2 linked regions of the Adhaeribacter radiodurans genome follow. The protein of the gene in region 1 interacts with the protein of each later gene in a pairwise test. Links are inferred from orthologs where the notes say so. Each region holds a gene or a part of one and is shown on either strand. Other genes may lie near its edges.

Region 1 (9,544 bases):
AAATGATAAACTTTTTGTTAAATCCCATTTTAAATCATAAACCCGGTTAAAGAAAAAGGTCTTTTGAAAAGTAGCGAATTTAGGATCTAAAGGTTGCGGCGGCGCATTAGGATCGGTACGCCGTTGCAGGAACAGCTCATTATAACGGCGGTCCAGGTCGGCGCGGAAAGATACCCTACTCGGCAGGGGAGTAAAATTAAACTCCTGCAAAAATTTTAAATACGGCGATTTAAGAGCGGCTACTTTACTTAAAGGAGTATAGTTTTTAGGAGTACCATTAAAAGTATAGGCAAAACCACCGGTGTAGGTTTTAGTTAAATCTTTTTGAGTGAAAATATCCGTGTGCAATAATTCACTGTAAGCGTAGGACAAGGATACATTTTCAATATCATACGGGCGCGACTTCGCATCCGGGTCCGTTTTTTCTTTCCGGACGTTAAGTAAGTTAAAGCTTTTAGTAGTGGTTTGATTAACTACTTTTTTCCGGTACTCTCGCCTGGCTTCATCGCTCGTAAACTTTTTCAAAGATTGTTCGAGCGGTGTATCCGGATCTAAAGGATCATAACGAGGTTCCTGGGTCGTTTTGCCGTATTGCACTGCTACCGGAATACGAATACCTAATCTTTCGGGTAAAAACTTATCAGCGGTGATATTGGCATTTACGTCGAATTGAGCCGTGTTGGAACGAGCACGTTGCGCAATTTTTTCCTGTAAAGACCCAAACCCAACGGTAGTATAAGACCCGGTAGCTGAAATATTTGCTAAATCGGCAAGTTTAATATTAGCCCGCGCGTTTGCTGCCCAACCAGCTTTTTTATCAAAATCTGCTACGCGCAATTCATCGGCCCACACGCAGAAAGATTTATCGGCCCGATCCGTTGATTTAGGATTTAATACCCCTAACATAATTCCTTGCACCGAGCTGAAATCCGGGTTACCAACTACTACAATGCGTCTACCATCTGGCAAGTCTACAGGGAAGGGAACTAATAAACTAGCTTGCGCTTGATTACGGGCAGCTTTCGCATTAATAAAGTCCTGGAAAGCTACATCAATCATGTTTTCAACCTTCCAGATTTCCTGTTCGGCTGTTTCCCCATTCCGGGTCATTTTTAGTGGTAAGGAATATTCGTAATAGTTTTGAGTGTAATCGGTACCAATCCGGATAAAGGCACGTACTTCATCGTCGCGCGTGCTACCGTTCAGGCTTTGGGCATGGATAAACAGCTTTAAACGCTTGTAAATAAGCATATCCATGGTTACGTTTTTGTAAACTGCTTTCCCGAATGAATCTTTTAAATCATCCACACATATTTGCAATGATTGCTCGTTTTGGCGGCGGGTAGTAACCGATGAATTATCAAACTGCCGGTAAATTCCCGGTGGAATTACGTATTTAATATTGCCCGGATCTGCTTCCCCGTTTTCTTCCAGGTTTACCGTTGATACCGTAAAATTCTCTACATCGGTATCGCAATTACCCGTACAGGGTACACCTCCATCCGATACCGAACCCAGGTATTTACGCCATTGGTTCGATACAAATTGCATTTGAACGGTACGTAAAACTACGGGCTCCTGAAACTTGGTCAAATACATCCGCATGAACCGGATAGATTTAAAGCCTTGAATATTGTTTACTTTACTAGTTGGCTGTCGCACGGGTATCCGGAATAAATACCAATTTATGGAATCACCTTCTTTGGAGGTAGTAACTCTATCTACAATATAATTCTGACCTACTGCTAATTTACCGGGCCGTAAGTCAATTTTATACTCGTAATAACTTTCAACATCCGAAACAATATTATCTTTATTTAAATCTTCTTTATCCGGATAAGCATAAGCAGCTTCCACACTGTTTTCGGCGGAGTTGTTTTCCATGCCGTTAAAGTATTTATAACGGCCTAATATTTTTACATCCCGGTTATCGTAATCCTGGTTTAAATGGTGCCGGAAGTCATCGTTAGAAGGGTCAGGGAATTGCTGGTAAACGCCGGTGAAAAATTGCTTTTCTTCGGAATTATTTAAACCTTCCAAGCCAATATCCTGAAATTGCCGACTGCCAGAGTTATTATCGAAAGCATCAGTTAAAAACTGACGGCGTGTTACTACTCCCCAATCGGTAGGATCGGTATCCCGTTTAGTAGTACCCGTAGATGCTTCTGTGGGTAGGCCATTCTCAAACTCATAACGGTTCTGGTCTTTTAACAAATCTTCGGAAACGTTACCTAAGTTAAATACCAACTCACCCCCGGTAGTATTGGCTTTATCATTACCATCCTGGTCGGTAATATTGGCCAGCTTGGTATTCGGATTCGTTACTTGCAGAAATGGGTCCATCATCCAGAACTCCAAGTATTCAATATTGGCGTTATCAAAGTCAGTATCGAAGGTGATTTCCCGGCTAATACCCGCCCAGTTATCAATTGGGTTTTGAAAGTTGGGCAATAATTTACCATTTTTTACCGGCGCATCTGGCCGGTCTGTAGCATTAGGATTGTAATTATACTGTCCACGTTCGGCGGGGTAGTAGACTAAATCAAAGGGATATTCGTAATTGTTTACCGCATCTAAATCACGGTTTGGGAAAATCTCTTTCCGGTTAATTCCTCTTATATAGTGATTTCGTAAATCGCCGTCTGTAATATTATTCGGGTGCTGGTTACCGTTACGGTAGTATACCCCTTGGTCAATAGTGTACCAAGCTAAATGCGCCCGGTTATCGGCATACGCCCGGCCGGTTCTACCACCAATAAGGGGAGCAGGGGTAGCTGCTAAGCGCCAGTTATTGGTATTCGTGCTGCTAGACAGAGAGTAAGACGACTCTGCTCCTTCAAAATCATCAATATAAGAAACACCATCTTCCCCTTTTAATTTAGAACGAGCGGGTAGCAATTGCGCGAATTCGGCGTTAAAGGCTATAGCGGATGGTTCTTTGGTTTGAATAAAAGGTAGTTTATCCGTAAGCGTGGTTAACAAACGAGATTCCTTTTTCAGGTTGATATCTAAACCATAAATGGTGTTGTTTGAAGGTTCGTCGCCCAGGCTCACCCGGTTGTTGTTATAAGGTGTTTCGCCGAGATGCAATAAAGTAGCACCAATGCCGATATCACGACTTAAAGCATAATCAAAGCGGGCGCCAACCATAGCCCGTGGCTGCGGATTAATAATTTCGGCTTTCTCAAATTCTACTGCCAGGTTACTCGCCGAATTCAGATAACTCGGATTTAAAATTTTAACACGACCCAAGGCATAATCTACCCGGTAGTCTACCCCTTCCGTTAGTAAATTTCCGCCGGAACGCACCCGTACCGATCCTTCCGCCACCTGAATTCCAGGTAAAGCAATTTCGTCGGTCGCACTCGCCTGATAACGGCCTTTTAAGAAAAATTTAGATTTACTGGTAATCTGTTGGGCATCACTTTGCGTTTGGTCATAGAGTTCCTGATAAACGTATTTTTGTACCAGGTTCTCTTCGCCGGGAACAAATTTACTTTGCAAGTAAGAGCCAAACGGCTCTACTTCCGGGAAGAATATCCGCCCGTTTTCCGGATCAATCGTTAGCCCGGTTAAAAAGTCGAAGTTACCATCTGGTGGGGCATCGTTGTTGGTATTAACTTTATCTAAATTAAATACTTCTACTAAAGGTACATTTTGAATACTTCTACCTTCTTTTAAGCTGGTAATATCTACGCCGGTTTCATCATCTTTGTAGATAATATTCATTTGAAATCCTTCCCGGGTAATTTGGTTGGCGTTGAGTGAATAAACGTTCTTCATCATCAAATCCCAAGTTGGGTAACTCAGAGCCGGATTCGTAGATTTAAGCATTTTCAGGAATATTACCTCATTGTCGTTCACATTTTGGTAATCGTCCTGCAATTCACCTACGCGGTACACCCGGCCATTTAAAGTATATTCATACGCCACTCCTAGTACCTGTTCCGGCAACATCTGAATATTAAGAGAAATGTAACCTAGCTCCGCATTAAATTTATACTCCTTAGGATCGAGCCGGCGGGCTCGTACGTGTTCAAAATCTACAGTTTTCTGAAGTAATAAAGCAGCTCCTTGTAAGGTTTCATCCACCGTATTGTTATTCCGGTTGCCGCTTACTCTGCTATATATATTATTGGCATCGTTACTGGATGGGGCAGTAAGTGCAACACCAGCCTTGGCAAATTGATCCCGTAAAGTTTTGGTAGTATCAGCCTCGGCCAAATCCATCAAGGTAACTACGTTGCGTAAATTTTCCGTGGACCGGTTATCGTTGGTAATGTATACTTCTAACCGGCGAATGGTAATACCCGATTTTAACTGCGGTAAATCGCGTAAAGAGCGGTCGTACCGATCGCGAAAGAATTGAGAAAGAAAATAATGCCGGTCGCGTTCGTACTGATCCACCTTAATTTCAAAAGGCCGGTTTTGAGCGCCATTCTGAATATTTATTTGGTCGGTACGGCCGCGTACATTCGACATTACTGTTGTTACCCCCAAACGGCCAAATTGTAATTGCGCTTTTACCCCGAACAAGTTTTGGGCTCCACTGATTAAACTATTATTTAAAGGTAGGCTAACGTTACCCGCTTCAATTTTCCGAATAATTTCTTCTTCGAAGCCGGTATAGTCCATTTTAATGTTGTTCTCAAACTCAAAGTTAGCTTTGGTATCCCAATTAAAATTGAGTTTAAGTTTTTCACCAATTCGGCCTGTAACGTTTATTGCTAAATTCTGATCAAATTCAAAATCGCCTGTTCGTTGCCGCCGCAATGGTAAAGACTGGTTGAAATTGCGGCTAAACCGGGCTCCAAATTTAAGACCGGCATTTCCGTTGGTTTGAATATCCACGAAGTCGCCCCCAAAAATGCGATTGAACAACGGACTTACTACGGGTATTTTAGGACTAAGTAAAGAACGGCCCGAGGCTTTCTCTCCGGTCACCCCGCCTTCGGCTTTACTGCGCCAATAATTTCGAATGGCTTGCTGCTGCTGGTACTTAGTATATTCCTCGTACGTCATAATGGTAGGGTTCCGGAAATTCAGGTCTCCTACTTTTTCTTTAATTTCAAAATAACGTAAGCTATCATCCAGGTCGACGTTTAGATTAACATTGTCCGGATTTTTAAGTAATAAAGGTGAACGGGAGGTACGATTAGAAAAAGGGTCGCCCACCCGATCTTTTGGTCGGAAATCCGGGCGTCGCGATTTACGATAACCTTCGCTGGTAGTAGTATCTATAAGGGTAGTATCGGTAACAAAATTCCGGAATGCATTTAAATTTAAAGGATAATTTCCGGTCAATGTTCCAGCTTCCGATAGCCAACCGAACAGGGTAACAACCGCAACGGACGCAATTATTACTTGGTGTTTACTCTTATTCAAGCGGAATATAAAATTTTACTTAGGAAGATTTTAATGCTAATTTGATATATTCCTCCACCGTAAGGTGGCTGCCTTCTCGCTTTATAATGGCATCAAGCGTTTTTTCGGCAACGGTCCGGGCAAAACCTAAGGTAATCAAAGCTGATAACGCTTCGTTTTGATTCGTATTGTGCGATGCTGCGGAAACGTTTACCTGGTCTACAAGAACATCTTTTTTGAGCTTATCCTTCAATTCTAAAATAAGCCGCTGTGCCGTTTTTGCTCCAATCCCTTTAATTCGTTGAATGGTGCGAACATCTTCACGCACAATTGCCTGCTGAATTTCTGCTACACTTAACGAAGATAAAATCATCAGACCCGTATTAGGCCCCACGCCGGAAATAGAAATAAGATGCAAAAAAATATTTTTTTCAGCCAATTCGCTAAAGCCATACAAAGTATGCGCATCTTCTTTAATATGCAGAAAAGTAAATAGCTTACAACGTTCGCCTTCGACTAAACCTGCGTAAGTATTTAAAGAAATTTTAATTTGATAACCAATACCACCTACTTCAATAATCACGTAGGTTGGATCTTTATAAGTAAGTTTGCCGTCGATGTATGCAATCATAGAACAAATAAAAATTTATCCTTCGACAATAATTATGCGAAGGTACAACAAAGCTCGCCCCGTATGCTTACGAGCCAGAAAATACGTATTTATTATTAAGTAAAAAAGTAGGGTTTAGTAAATAGTTATTTAAGATGGAAGAAATATAACGCCATTTTTTACATCTATTTGCTAAACCTTATTTACTAAATTATGCTAAAGAATCCACTTTGCCGGCTATTGCTTCGGGCAAAGTTACTTTTCGAGCATTCCGGCTTTCATGATTTTGTGCATCTACTACAGCAATAGCAATCATATTTACAATGTCGCGCGTAGAAGAACCAAGCTGCAAAATATGTACGGGCTTGTGCATACCCATTAAAATCGGGCCAATTGTTTCCGCTTCGCCTATTTCCTGCAGTAATTTATAGGCAATATTACCCGAAGTTAAATCCGGGAAAATTAAAGTGTTTGCTCCTTTTTCGGCCAGTTCGCTAAACGGGTAATGTTCTTGTATTAAACTTCTGTTTACGGCTGTGTTGGCCTGCATTTCTCCATCAATAAGTAAATTAGGATAGCGCTCCTTTGCCAACTTGGTAGCTAAAACAGTTTTGTTTGGTACATCGCCGCGGTTAGATCCAAAGTTGGAGTAGGACAGTACTGCCATGCGAGGTTCAACGTCGAAGAAATGCACTGCCCTTGCAGTTAGCCCGATAATATCTACCATTTCTTCGGCGGTAGGATTAATATTTACCGTGGTATCAGCCAAAAAGTACGGTTCTTTTTTATTCTGGATAATATACATGCCCGCTACACGGTTCACGTTTTCTTCTACCCCAATAATTTGCAAAGCCGGTAAAATAGTTTGAGAATAATCTTTGGTTAAACCAGAAATAAGAGCATCCGCTTCTTTGGTTTCTACCATTAATGCCCCAAAATAAGTACGTCCCCGCACTAGTTTACGGGCATCATACAAGGTAATTCCTTTGCGTTTGCGCTTTTCGTAGAAAACCCGGGCGAATTTTTCTCGTTTTTTGGCTTCTTTAGATGGATCAATAATAATAGCGCCATCCAAATCCAGAGCATTTTCGGCAATTAAAGTTTCTATTCGTTTTTGATTACCTAATAAAATAGGTTGGGCAATTTTTTGATCTAATACAATCTGAGCGGCTTTTAAAATTTTGTAATGGTCGGCTTCGGCAAATACAATGCGTTTTGGATTGGTTTTAGCCTGATTAATAATGCGGTTCATTAATTTCTGGTTAATGCCAATACGCTCCTGCAATTCCTGGTCGTATTTTACCCAGTCGTGAATAGGACATTTTGCTACCCCCGAATCCATAGCGGCCTTAGCTACTGCAGGTGAAACCGTGGTAATTAAACGTGGGTCTAATGGCTTAGGGATTAAATACTCACGCCCGAAAGCAATGGTTTTATCGGCATATGCTTTATTAATAATTTCAGGTACCGGTTCTTTCGCTAATTCAGATAAGGCATGTACGGCAGCTAATTTCATTGCTTCGTTAATTTCAGTAGCCCGCACATCCAATGCTCCTCTGAAAATATAAGGAAACCCCAGTACGTTATTTACTTGGTTAGGATGATCGGAACGCCCGGTTGCCATAATTAGATCATTCCGCACTGCCATCGCTGTATCGTAGGCAATTTCCGGATCGGGGTTGGCTAAGGCAAAAATAATCGGGTTTTTGGCCATTAGTTTTACGTATTCCGGTGGTAACACATTACCAGCCGATAAACCAATGAATACGTCTGCCTCCGTCATGGCTTCGGCTAGCGTTTTAATCTTTCGGGTAGTGACAAATTGCGCCCGATATATATCTAAATCATTCCTTTCCGGGTCAATGATACCATCTTTATCAAACATCACAACGTTATCAATTTTAGCCCCCAGAGCCAGGTATAATTTAGCACAAGCAATGGCAGCAGCACCAGCGCCATTCATTACTATTTTAATTTCCTGTATCTTTTTACCTACTAACTCCAGCGCATTTAGTAAAGCCGCGCTGGAAATAATAGCCGTGCCGTGCTGGTCGTCGTGCATTACCGGAATTTTCATCTGCTCTTTTAAAGCTACCTCAATTTTAAAGCTTTCGGGTGCTTTAATGTCTTCTAAGTTGATTCCGCCAAAAGTTGGTTCCAGCGAACGCACAATCCGGATAAATTCCTCCGGGTCGGTGCAATCAATTTCAATATCAAAAACATCAATTCCGGCAAATTTTTTAAATAATACTCCTTTCCCTTCCATTACCGGTTTAGAAGCATCTGGGCCAATATTTCCTAAACCTAATACAGCGGTACCATTTGATATAACACCAACCAGGTTTCCTTTAGAAGTATATTTATAAGCGTCTTCTTTATTATTGAAAATTTCTTTACAAGGTTCTGCTACTCCGGGCGAATAGGCTAGAGCTAAATCAATTTGGGAGGAAAGCATTTTGGTGGGTACCACCTCTATTTTCCCTGGTTGACCCTGTTGGTGATAATTAAGCGCATCTTGTTTGTTTATTTTAATCATAGCCGGATAAGTTTTTCAAGGCTGTTTGATGGGTTACCAAACAGACTCTTGTATTTAAGTAAAATTAAACAAAAGCAGTCGTTTAAGCTATTTACTTAGAATACTATTATAAAAATGCGAATAGATTGGTGTTTAGAGAATAAAATTCACTGTAAATAAAAATATCAGGCACTTTACCTGATATAGTATAAACAAAGAAGATTTTTTAATTAGCTGATAACCAATTTCATACCTGGTTTTAGGCTATTGTTTTTAAGCCGGTTTAGTTTTTTGATTTTCTCTACCGGAATGTCATTATAGCGCCGGGAAATACTCCACAAGGTATCATTCGGTTGTACCGTATGAACCAGTTTTACCCGGGAGACAGATTTCTTATTTTGCGTATTCTTGCGCGAAGATACTGATTTAACAGATGTTTTAGCCTCGCTTGCTTCATCTACAATTGGTTGGGTAGAAGCATTACTCGCTAATAAATTGTTTGGAGCAGCCGAAGTAAATATTGTTAATTTTTGCCGAGTGTACAACTTATCACTTGGGCTCATATTATTCCAGGTACGTAACTGTTCTACTGTTATATTATAACGATTGGCTATACGAGTTAAATTATCACCGGCAGCTACTCTATATTCTTTTTTCTGCAAAGAATCGGTTGTAGCCGAGTCGGGAAGAGTAGTGGTGGGAACAGCGGCAGGAGTAGCTCTGTTTTTAGCAATTAAAATATTTTGATAAGATGGCTGAGTCAGGTCGGGCAATTTACAGGAATCTAAAATAGAAGTTCGATTGCTCGCCAGTAAGGTTTTATGAGTAACAGGTACTTTTAACGGATAATTACGAACGGTTACCGGCAGAATCGCTTTTTTAACTTCCGGATTTAATTTAGGTAACTCATCCGGCGCTAAACTTAGTTGTTGCGATAACTTCTTTAAATCCAGCGATTGGTTTATTAAAATTGTATCCGTGAGGGTTGCGTAAAGTAAAGTGTCCGGCTTTATCTCGTGGTCTAAGGCATGGTTCATGGTGTAAATAATGGCCGT
Region 2 (9,506 bases), 3.2 Mb from region 1 along the record:
CAGGAGCATTGTGGTACACTAACAAGGCAGCATTTTTTATGCCTTTCGCCGTAGGTTTAAAGCTAACACTAGCACTAATGCTGGCCTGAGGAGCCAAAGTTGTAGAAATAGCTTTAGCAATAAATTCTGCTTTATTAGGACCAGAAAGAGCCACGCTGCTGATTTTTATACTAGACTGGCCACTTCTACCACTGTTTTTTAGAGTAACAGAAAGTGTCTTGGTGCTTCCTTTTAATACAGAACCAAAATCCCGATCAGAAGGAGTTACCGCTAATTCAACATTAACCTGACCAGATTCCGGTCTGATATTGGTAACATAATATACGTTATCCTGGTAATCGTAATTAGTAAATTCAGTACCCAGATAATCCGCACCAATAATGTAGGCATTAGCAATAATTTTACCATTGGCATCCACGGCTTTCCAGATACGCATACCAATTTTATTTTCGAAATTTTTAGCTCGGTCTGAGTAAGCACTACCTACTTTAAAGCCAAATGCGCCACTTGGGTTGAAAGTGCCTTGCGCTATAGCCGAAGAAGATCCGGTTTTTCGGGGCAACAACGACTGGCTATCTAAAAAATAATGGCTGGTAGCAATAGCTACATTGTTAGTACCTTTAGGGTACCAGGCAATTTTTTCTCCATAATAGCAGCAGCCATGGTAAGCTCCCAGTTGTGTTACCGTAACCGGTTTGCTGCCATCAACCCGCACAAAGTTTGCCGATAAAATTTCGTCAGAATTGGGAACGGTATAATCACCATCGCTATCACCATCATGCTGTGCGTACCCGGTTTTAGTAGTATAACCAAAGGCATTAATAATTTCCTGCGCCCAAGGTTCGCGGTTACCTTCACCTCCTTTTTGCCATAAGCCATGGAGCTTAACAACTTTAGACGGAGTAGTTTTGTCGTTAGAAGTAATAGTTAGCAGATCGTGCAGAACTTTAACCCGTGTAGCTTGATCTTTTGCAATAAACTCTACTGTAGTTTCAATGGAGCTACCCGCACTAACAGATATAGGCAAAGCTTTGGGCAAAGTAATTTTCCAGCGAGAAGTGCTGGAAAGAGTAAATTTGCTAATAGTAAGCGTACTGGAGCCGCGATTATAAATCTTCAGTTTTACTTTGTCGTGGTTGGCATTGTAAGGAGTGTAGGTACCATCTAAGTTCTGACGGCGCCACGGATTTTGAACCCGGGAAAGAACCATTTGGTCAAGTGCCGGAAATTTATCGGTATTTTCTACCGCAATGGTTTGGGCGGATCCTTCCAAAGAAATTAAACTGCCGAATAAGAGGAATACGCTAAAGAATAAATAAAACAGAGGTTGTGATTTTGATAGATTGAAAGGAAAAGTAGAAAGCTTTTTCATTTGAAAGGTAATCTGGTGTATTTAAATCAGTTTATAAGAGCTAATACAGTCGAAACACATAGTATTTCTAAAATTAATTTTAGAAATAGGTGGAGTAGTTGGATTGATTACCAGCCATTCTTTACAATTAAAATAGGAATTTTTAGTGAGAATCCTTAAAGGAGAACTATCGCTATTTTAAATTTAAAAAATGAACTGGAAGTGGCGCTAGTGCTTTAAAGCAGGATTTAAGTTTAATATAATTATTCGTATAAGTGTTTTTTGTTTAGTTAAGTAGTTTAATGCTAATTCTGGAATATTGATGAAGTTTACGCATACTAACAGACTTATGCAAGAATTATTTTAATTTATTATAGTTTTCGTATAATATTTTTCATAAACTAAATTTTATTGAAGCTTTTAGCGGGATTATAGATATTTGTATTTAACTCCGAGTACGGCTGTTTCGAATAAAAGGAAGCCTAGGGAATCTAATTTTTTTACAATGCCGAAGCTTTACCTACTATTTACAAATATAAAATAATAGTTAATATCACATATTATATCTTCTAATTTATAAAAAGGATTATTAATTGATCTTCACCAAAAGCCGTTTTCCTTATTTTATAAATTTTAACTCGGCTGTTCGTCTTCTTTCTTCTTGAAGTTGTTTCGCATTTATAAAAAAAGTAAAAAATTTCGCCTAAGGTGGTGTCTTCAACACCTTATAGAAGCTTGTTGCAACGAACTAATTGTTGCGGCAATTACCAAATAATGAATAAACTTCTAAAAAGGCGAAACAGCTTCCTTATTAAAAATAATATTAAGCAAATATTTTAAGGATTTATTTTGGTTGAAAAGGCTTTTGAGTAGTTTTTAGCCGGAATACTAATCGTGTATTTTTCGCCATTTGGCTCTACAGTCATTTTAATAAAATTTGCCTCACACTTTTCTTTCAGGTTAGCAATAAATTGACTGTTAGTATTATAAACTGAATCGGCGCGAATGTTTTTATGCAGCTGAAAATTACCTTGCAGAGAAGAAATACCTTTTAAAGTTTGAATTGTTTCGGGTCCGCCACCTTTACGCGGACCATTGTTCATAATAGCTACCGTTGGTGCTAAAGTTTTAATTAACGCCGGATTATTGCTTTGATCTAAGCCATGGTGATTTACCTGATAAACATCTACTGTACCTACCAGGTTATCCGGGCACACCAACGTTTTTTCTATATTCCAGGTTAAATCACCGCCATCAAAAAACCGAAACGGGCCATAGTCTAGCACTAGTACTGTGCTGTTTGCATTATCCGTAGTATTAATGGGTTTATCCGTTACATTACAATCGGCACCCGGAGTACGGGATTTTGTTATCGGAATAAATTTTTTATCAAAACCTAGTACCCGGAGGCTCAGTTTCGAAAATTTGGCAGGCAAACTTTCTAAATTTATTAATTGATTTGCTTGTAGCTGCGAACGCTTCTTTACTAACATATCTCGGTAAGGCTGAATGCGGGTGGTAAACTCTTTATCTTCAGGTAATGATTCCGGAATGCCTTTATCGTGTACTTCCAAAATGGGTAGTTTTGTCACCAATTCGGCCGCTCCGCCATAATGATCAACGTGCCAATGCGTAATAATTAAATGATCAATCTGAGTTAAACCGGCCACGTCTTTTGCTACGTGGTAAATTCTATCCGCATCCCGACCACCAGGATTGCCCGAATCTATTAGTATTGATTCGCCGGCTGGGGTAACGAGTAAAGTAGCGGCTCCGCCTTCTACATCTATCCAGTATAAAGTTAAATGTTGTGCTTCCTTTTTTACTAAATTCAAACTGCCCGCCTCGTTTTTAGCAGTAAGTGCCTTGGTTTTAGGGGAAGAACAAAACTGCAACGGCAAAGCAATTAACACGAAACTTACTAAACGGAAGACATTATTTTTCATACCAGAAGTTTTGGTTTTTAAAGAGGACGATAAACTATTTATTAAAAAACTGTAATTTGCTCGGAGTTATAAAGAACCCGCTAAGGCTTTACCTACTAATTGTTTTGCTTCATCGGACATAGGCAAAGTAAGAGCTATTTGTTGACCGCGCGTAGTCATTTTACGCCAGGTTTTTTGAACAATATCCACTACTTTTTCTTCTTCGTGCTGACGGGCAAAATCCAGAAAATAATTTTCCAGAAACACCAAACAAACAATATCTTCCAACAATTGGACCTCCGGATCAATCTTTAATTGTCTTTTTAAAACCAGAAACTGAACCCGGTCAATAATTTCCGGATTGTAGCCAACTTCCTGCAACTCTTGGCCAGCTAAATCGGCGTGGTATTTCCGGAGCGTGTTGCGCCATTTATTATAACCTGCCAAGTCCATGGAATACTCCCGGCGGGGAATAGTCCAGCGGCGTAAGTGCTGGCATCGCACCGCTAATTGCAAGGCTTCTGATGGATTGGGCTCTACTTTAAACAACCACTCTGTCATGCGCTGGGCATACAATAATTCTTTAGGATAAATTTTATCGTTATAAATCTCTGTATTAGGATCTTCGCTATTTAAGGCATCAAAGCGGGCAATAGCCGCGTTAAAGCGCTTTTGGTCCTTTACCATAAAAATCTTTAAAGTTTTGTTCGTTAAAGGTAATTAATTTCGGGTAACCGCTGTTAGCGGGGTAGTACAAACGTAACTTAGATTTAAGAATATGTTTGTATTTTTGTAGAGCATGTTACAAAATACCCCTACCCTTCTTACCAGTAAATTTATTCTTGGCGTAGACCCTGGCACCAATGTAATGGGTTATAGCATTATTGAGGTGAATGGTTCTAAAGTGAAAGTACTTGAATACGATGCCCTTTCGTTTAAAAAAGCACCCAATCACGCGGTAAAATTAAAGCGTATTTTTGATAATACACTTTTGCTCATTGAAAAATACTTGCCCGATGAAATGGCTATTGAGGCGCAGTTTTATTCCAATAACGTCCAAAGCATGCTTAAACTTGGCCGGGCGCAGGGAGTAGCCATTGCTGCGGCCTTATCGCGCGATATTCCTTACGTAGAATACGCTCCCAAACGAATTAAACAATCTATTACTGGTAACGGAAATGCCTCGAAGGAGCAGGTGGCACACATGCTCAGTCAAATTTTAAAGCTACCCAGCGATTCCCCTAAATTATTTGATGCTACCGATGCTTTAGCTGTAGCTATGTGTCACCATTATCAGAAAGGAATAAATACTCAGGCGGGCACCAAATCGTGGAAAAGCTTTATTATAGACAACCCCGGAAGAGTAAAATAATAGTAGATTTAAAAAAGGTGATTTTTGTAGTTAACCTTCAGTATCGATTCCCGGTGCTAATGCGGATTGAAAGGTATTTGTATGCTCTTTGGCTAGTTGGCTTCGTTTGGCTCTTTCGGGCGGGTTAAGCTTATCTTCCTCCTATTCTCAGAATGCACTGCGCATTAATGGAATCTTAGAAGGCCCTTTATAGCCAAAAATATAACTGGTTTTCTTAGCTAATTATACCAAATAGTAATTGCCCAGTTTCATAGATAATCAAAAGAAGTTCGAGCGCCTGCTTGCAATAAGTAAAAAGAAGTAAAGAATAATTAACGTGAGTTCGACATAAGCATATAATAACAAAAAAGCATACCTGTATTAGCCAAATGAATTAAACAATAGAGTTTCCCGTTAATTCTGTCATTCTGGAAGAATCTAACCAGCAAGTAACCGGTTAGATTCTTCCAGAATGACAGAATTAAAGAAGATGAGCTTACTATTTATGTGGGTTTTTCTTATCTCGAACTCACGTTAAGTTACAATATCCGCGTCGTTCAGGAGGAACCTATTTCGCTACGTAGCGAAATAGATTCCTCCTGAATAACGCGATAAATAAGTCAACTAAATTACTTTAGCAATTTATACTGTTGTTTACTTAGCCAGAATAACTTTTTGGGTGAGGGTTTGGGTAGTTGAGCGTAGGCGCAGCAAGTACAAACCCGCCGCTTGGTTGGTCTTCGGCTGCCACTGCACCTGGTACGTTCTGCCACTTTCGGCTTGCCCCTGAAACAAAGTCGTCATTTCCTGTCCCTGGCTGTTATAAACTTTTACACTTACCCCTTCGGATTGCGGCAACGTGAAACTTACCTGCAAGTGCTCCGTGAATGGATTTGGACGTACCGCTAAGCTACTTTCTAGGATTTTGCCATTAGCTAATTCCATTTCCGTACTCTCCCGCTTCGCCCCTATTATTTCTTCTTCCTCTACTGCAGCGTTGCTACCGGAAAGGGCTACCTTCACCAGCCAGTAATCCTGCCCGCCTTGGCTCGGCTGACTCTTATCCCCACTGATGCCCGACTCGGACCGGCCTCCCAGCAAGTACCCGCCATCCGGCGTACTCACCATATTACGCAGCTCCTCGTAACCTACCCCGCCAAACCGTTGGTCCCACTGCTTACTCCCACTACTCGTCAGCTTCACAATCCAGTAATCACTGCTGCCTCTACTGTTCTGGCTCTTCTCCCCGCTGAGGGGTGAATCGGACTTGCCCCCCAGCAAGTAGCCGCCATCGGCTGTTCGGATCACCGACCGCAGTTCATCGTCTAAGCTACCGCCGAAGCGTTTGTCCCAGAGCTTTTCGCCGGCACTATTAATAACTACCAACCAATAATCTTTGCCGCCCTGGCTGTTCTGGCTCTTGTCCCCGTCCTGGCCCGAGAGGCTGTAGCCGCCCAGGTAAAAAGCCGTGTTGGACAACCGACCCATGGAAAACAAATGATCTTTATCGCTGCCCCCGTACCTTCTATCCCACACTTTGTTACCTTCGCTATCCAGGCGAACTACCCAGTAATCTTCCCCGCCCCGGCTCAACTGACTACGGTCGCCACTCAGCCCCGAAGCCGAAGCGCCCCCCAGCAAATACCCGCCATCGGGGGTAAGCAGAAAGTTCTCTAAGTTATCGTTCAGGTTACCGCCAAAGCGCCGGTCCCAGAGCTTGGTGCCCGCCGCATTGAGCTTCAAGACCCAGTAATCCCGGCCACCCTGCGAGCCCTGGCTTTTCTCGAAACTAGCCGGCGAAGAACTATAACCTGCCACGAAATACTCGCCCGTGCTGAGTTGGGTAATTTTGCTCAGCTCATCGTAGCCCGAGCCGCCGTAGCGTTTGTCCCATTGTTTGACGCCCGCGCTGTTGATCTTTACCAGCCAGTAATCCCGGTCGCCGCGGTTGTTCTGCGTTTTATCGCCACCCGCCCCCGATTCGGAACTGCCGCCTAAGAGGTAGCCGCCATCTAAAGTAGCAATTAAGCGGTTGAGGTAATCGTTGCCCGGACCACCGTAGCGTTTGTCCCAGAGTTTGTTGCCGGCGGCATCGAGCTTAACAATCCAGTAATCGATAGCACCGCGGCTGGGCTGGCTCTTGTCGCCGGTGTCTTCCGAACCAGTGTAACCACCAACTAAGTAGCCCCCATCCGTGGTGCGGATCACATCCGTATAACTATCCCGGCCTAAGCCTCCAAACCGCTTGTTCCAGGCTGCATAGATGGCCGAATTGTTAATAGTTATTATATAATCTTCGGTTTCACCGTAGTCAAATTCTGTACAAGATTCATCGCTGGTTATTTCGTTAGCAAAATGCGACCTGACCCGTAAACGGTGTTGACCAGGCATAGCCGTAGCGGGAATAACTATTGTTCCGGTATATCCATCAAAAACTATCGGCGTACTTAATACAAACTCTCCTGCATCATCAAAATCATTGTCGTTGTTATAATCAATCCAAACGCCAAAGCCTTGCTCAAAATCTTCGGTAAGGGAAGCTTGTACAGTAATGGTATAGGTTTGATCGCGGGTAACGGTTGTGGTAAAATTGCCCGTGGGCGGATAACTACTATAACCTTTGCCTTGCGGATCACAGCCGGAAGCATTGTTAGACAAAGTGTTAAATTGGAAGCTCTGAATAATATTTAAATCATCGCAGCCATAAGTAATTACCGGAATGCAGCTCACCTCCTGTAATTTTACTAACCAGTAATCGTACAAGCCTTTTTTTGCCCCACTTTTATCATTTCCCATTCCGGAATCGGACCAACCTCCCAGTAAAATCTCGTTGGTTTCGGTAGCTAGAATACTAGTTAAATAATCTTTACCCACGCCCGAGATATATTTCTCCCAAACAGTATTACCGATACTATTTACTTTGGCTACCCAGTAATCATCTACATCATTCATTTCATCGGTAGGGTTACCTCCGCCTACCAGAAATCCGCCATCGGTAGTAGGAATTAAAGAATTTACAACGTGGCTCGTACCATTTACAGTTTTATCCCAAAGTTTATTACCCTTACCATCTATTTTAATTAACCAATATTCGCCAATACCCACTTCAAACCAGCCTTGCGTATCTGTTTTATCGCCTTCCGGGAAAGAATAAGAAAGACCACCCAATACATAACCGCCATCTGGCGTAGCTACTAAAGCTTCGAGTTCGTCCGAAGACTTACCTCCCAGCCGTTTATCCCAGATTTTAGTGCCGCTACTATTTACTTTTATAACCCAATAATCGGGTTGAATGCCTCCCCAAGCGGGTTCACTTTTATCGCCCCCAATGCCGGAGCTAGAAGAACCGGCTAACAAAAACCCGCCATCTAAAGTAATTACCAAGGATTTAAATACATCATTGTCCGAACCGCCATAGCGCCTGTCCCAAATTTTGTTGCCACTTTCATCAATTCTTATAATCCAAAAATCATTACTGCCCCGGCTCGCCTGCGTTTTATCGCCGGTTGCTCCGGAATTAGAATACCCACCTAAAATAAAACCACCGCCGGGTGCCGCCACTAACGCTTTCAGTACATCGTTCCCATTACCCCCGAAACGTTTATCCCACAGCTTACTACCATCGGCACTTATTTTTACTATCCAATAATCCTGGCCGCCCTGGCTCGCCTGGGTTTTGTCGCCGCCAATACCCGAAGAGGAAGTGCCTCCCAGCAAATAGCCGCCATCGGCGGTATTTACTACTACTTGCAAATCTTCCTGGCCGGAACCGCCATATCGTTTATCCCAAAGTTTATTTCCTCTATTATCGGTACTTACCAGCCAGTAATCGTAGTTACCGCGGCGCCCCTGGGTTTTATCGTTCCCAATGAGAGAATTAGATCGGCCACCGAGCAAATAGCCGCTATTGGTAGTAATAACACTTTGCAGGTAAGAGGAGCCATAGGTTTGAGTTCCACTGGTGATAATTACTCCGCCATAGGTTTGATCCCACTCTTTGCTCTGCGCATATGCTCCCGAGGCTATATTTAACAGAAATAGAATTGCTAACCAATGTTGCCAATTACTAAAAAAAGCAAGAGGTTGAGTGGGGTAAAAAAATACTTTCATACAATGGAGTTAAACGTTAAAGGTGCTAACAGATAAACATCAAAGAGAAAGCAGCTCCGGTAAAGCCTAATTATAATAACAGTTTAGCGCAGATAAGCAGCCGAGCAAAAAAGTTAGAGGAGAATAACTTACAAAAAAATATTTTGCTCTTTACAAACTTAACCGACAGTTTGATTTACTATTATTAAAAAACTTAAAACAAGATTTACGCTACCGGGCAGCCCGAAGAAGAGAATAAAAAATAGTTCTCTCCGCGAAGAGTCAAAAATTATGTAGAGGTGGCCAAAGCAAATAATTGTAAGCTACCAGGCCGGTATTTATAACATTCCCAAAAGGAGGGCCAAATTGAAACTACTAGAATCCCTCCTACCGGGTATCTATTAATTTAATTATAGAATTACGAAAAATAATTAAATAAATATAATGAATTTGTAAATTAAATGGAAAGTATTTTCATTCAGAATTATATTATACCTGATTGTACCTTTTTTGCAGCAAATCTTTCATGTATAAGTTAATTTCCCACAAATCAGCCAATGGTTCGCGGCTGTAAGGTTTTTCGGGCATGTAGGGATACGGACCAAATTCCGGACAAATAGTAAATACCTGGGTACCTTTTTGGCGGTGCGTGTTCACAATGGCATCCCACCAATTTAAATGGTGTTGCAAAGCTTCCTGCCACTCCGGAGCGCGCGGATCGCTAACTTGCGTCGATTGGGTATGTCCTACCCGGGCGTGAATATGATCTACCCGCGAAATAGCCAGGTCC

What was found.
Region 2: the proteins of ruvA (region 1) and ruvC interact in binary tests that used the Escherichia coli proteins (3 or more experiments, as listed by UniProt). The link is inferred for Adhaeribacter radiodurans from one-to-one orthologs.

The regions. Positions count from the first base shown.
Region 1 is NZ_CP055153.1:5,032,521-5,042,064, reverse strand. The notes cover bases 4,201-7,038. They hold ruvA (Holliday junction branch migration protein RuvA), read right to left. Parts: upstream 5,996-7,038; coding sequence 5,405-5,995; downstream 4,201-5,404. Other genes in these bases: HUW48_RS20040 (NADP-dependent malic enzyme), read right to left, coding at 6,186-7,038; sov (T9SS outer membrane translocon Sov/SprA), read right to left, coding at 4,201-5,385. In the rest of the region: more of sov, read right to left, coding at 1-4,200; more of HUW48_RS20040, read right to left, coding at 7,039-8,510; HUW48_RS20035 (lytic transglycosylase domain-containing protein), read right to left, coding at 8,720-9,544. UniProt on the Escherichia coli protein: The RuvA-RuvB-RuvC complex processes Holliday junction (HJ) DNA during genetic recombination and DNA repair.
Region 2 is NZ_CP055153.1:1,799,483-1,808,988, reverse strand. What follows is about bases 3,062-5,861. They hold ruvC (crossover junction endodeoxyribonuclease RuvC), read left to right. Parts: upstream 3,062-4,075; coding sequence 4,076-4,648; downstream 4,649-5,861. Other genes in these bases: HUW48_RS07565 (GEVED domain-containing protein), read right to left, coding at 5,282-5,861; HUW48_RS07575 (DUF4202 domain-containing protein), read right to left, coding at 3,364-3,963; HUW48_RS07580 (ComEC/Rec2 family competence protein), read right to left, coding at 3,062-3,297. In the rest of the region: HUW48_RS07585 (malectin domain-containing carbohydrate-binding protein), read right to left, coding at 1-1,372; more of HUW48_RS07580, read right to left, coding at 2,188-3,061; more of HUW48_RS07565, read right to left, coding at 5,862-8,737; HUW48_RS07560 (sugar phosphate isomerase/epimerase family protein), read right to left, coding at 9,206-9,506.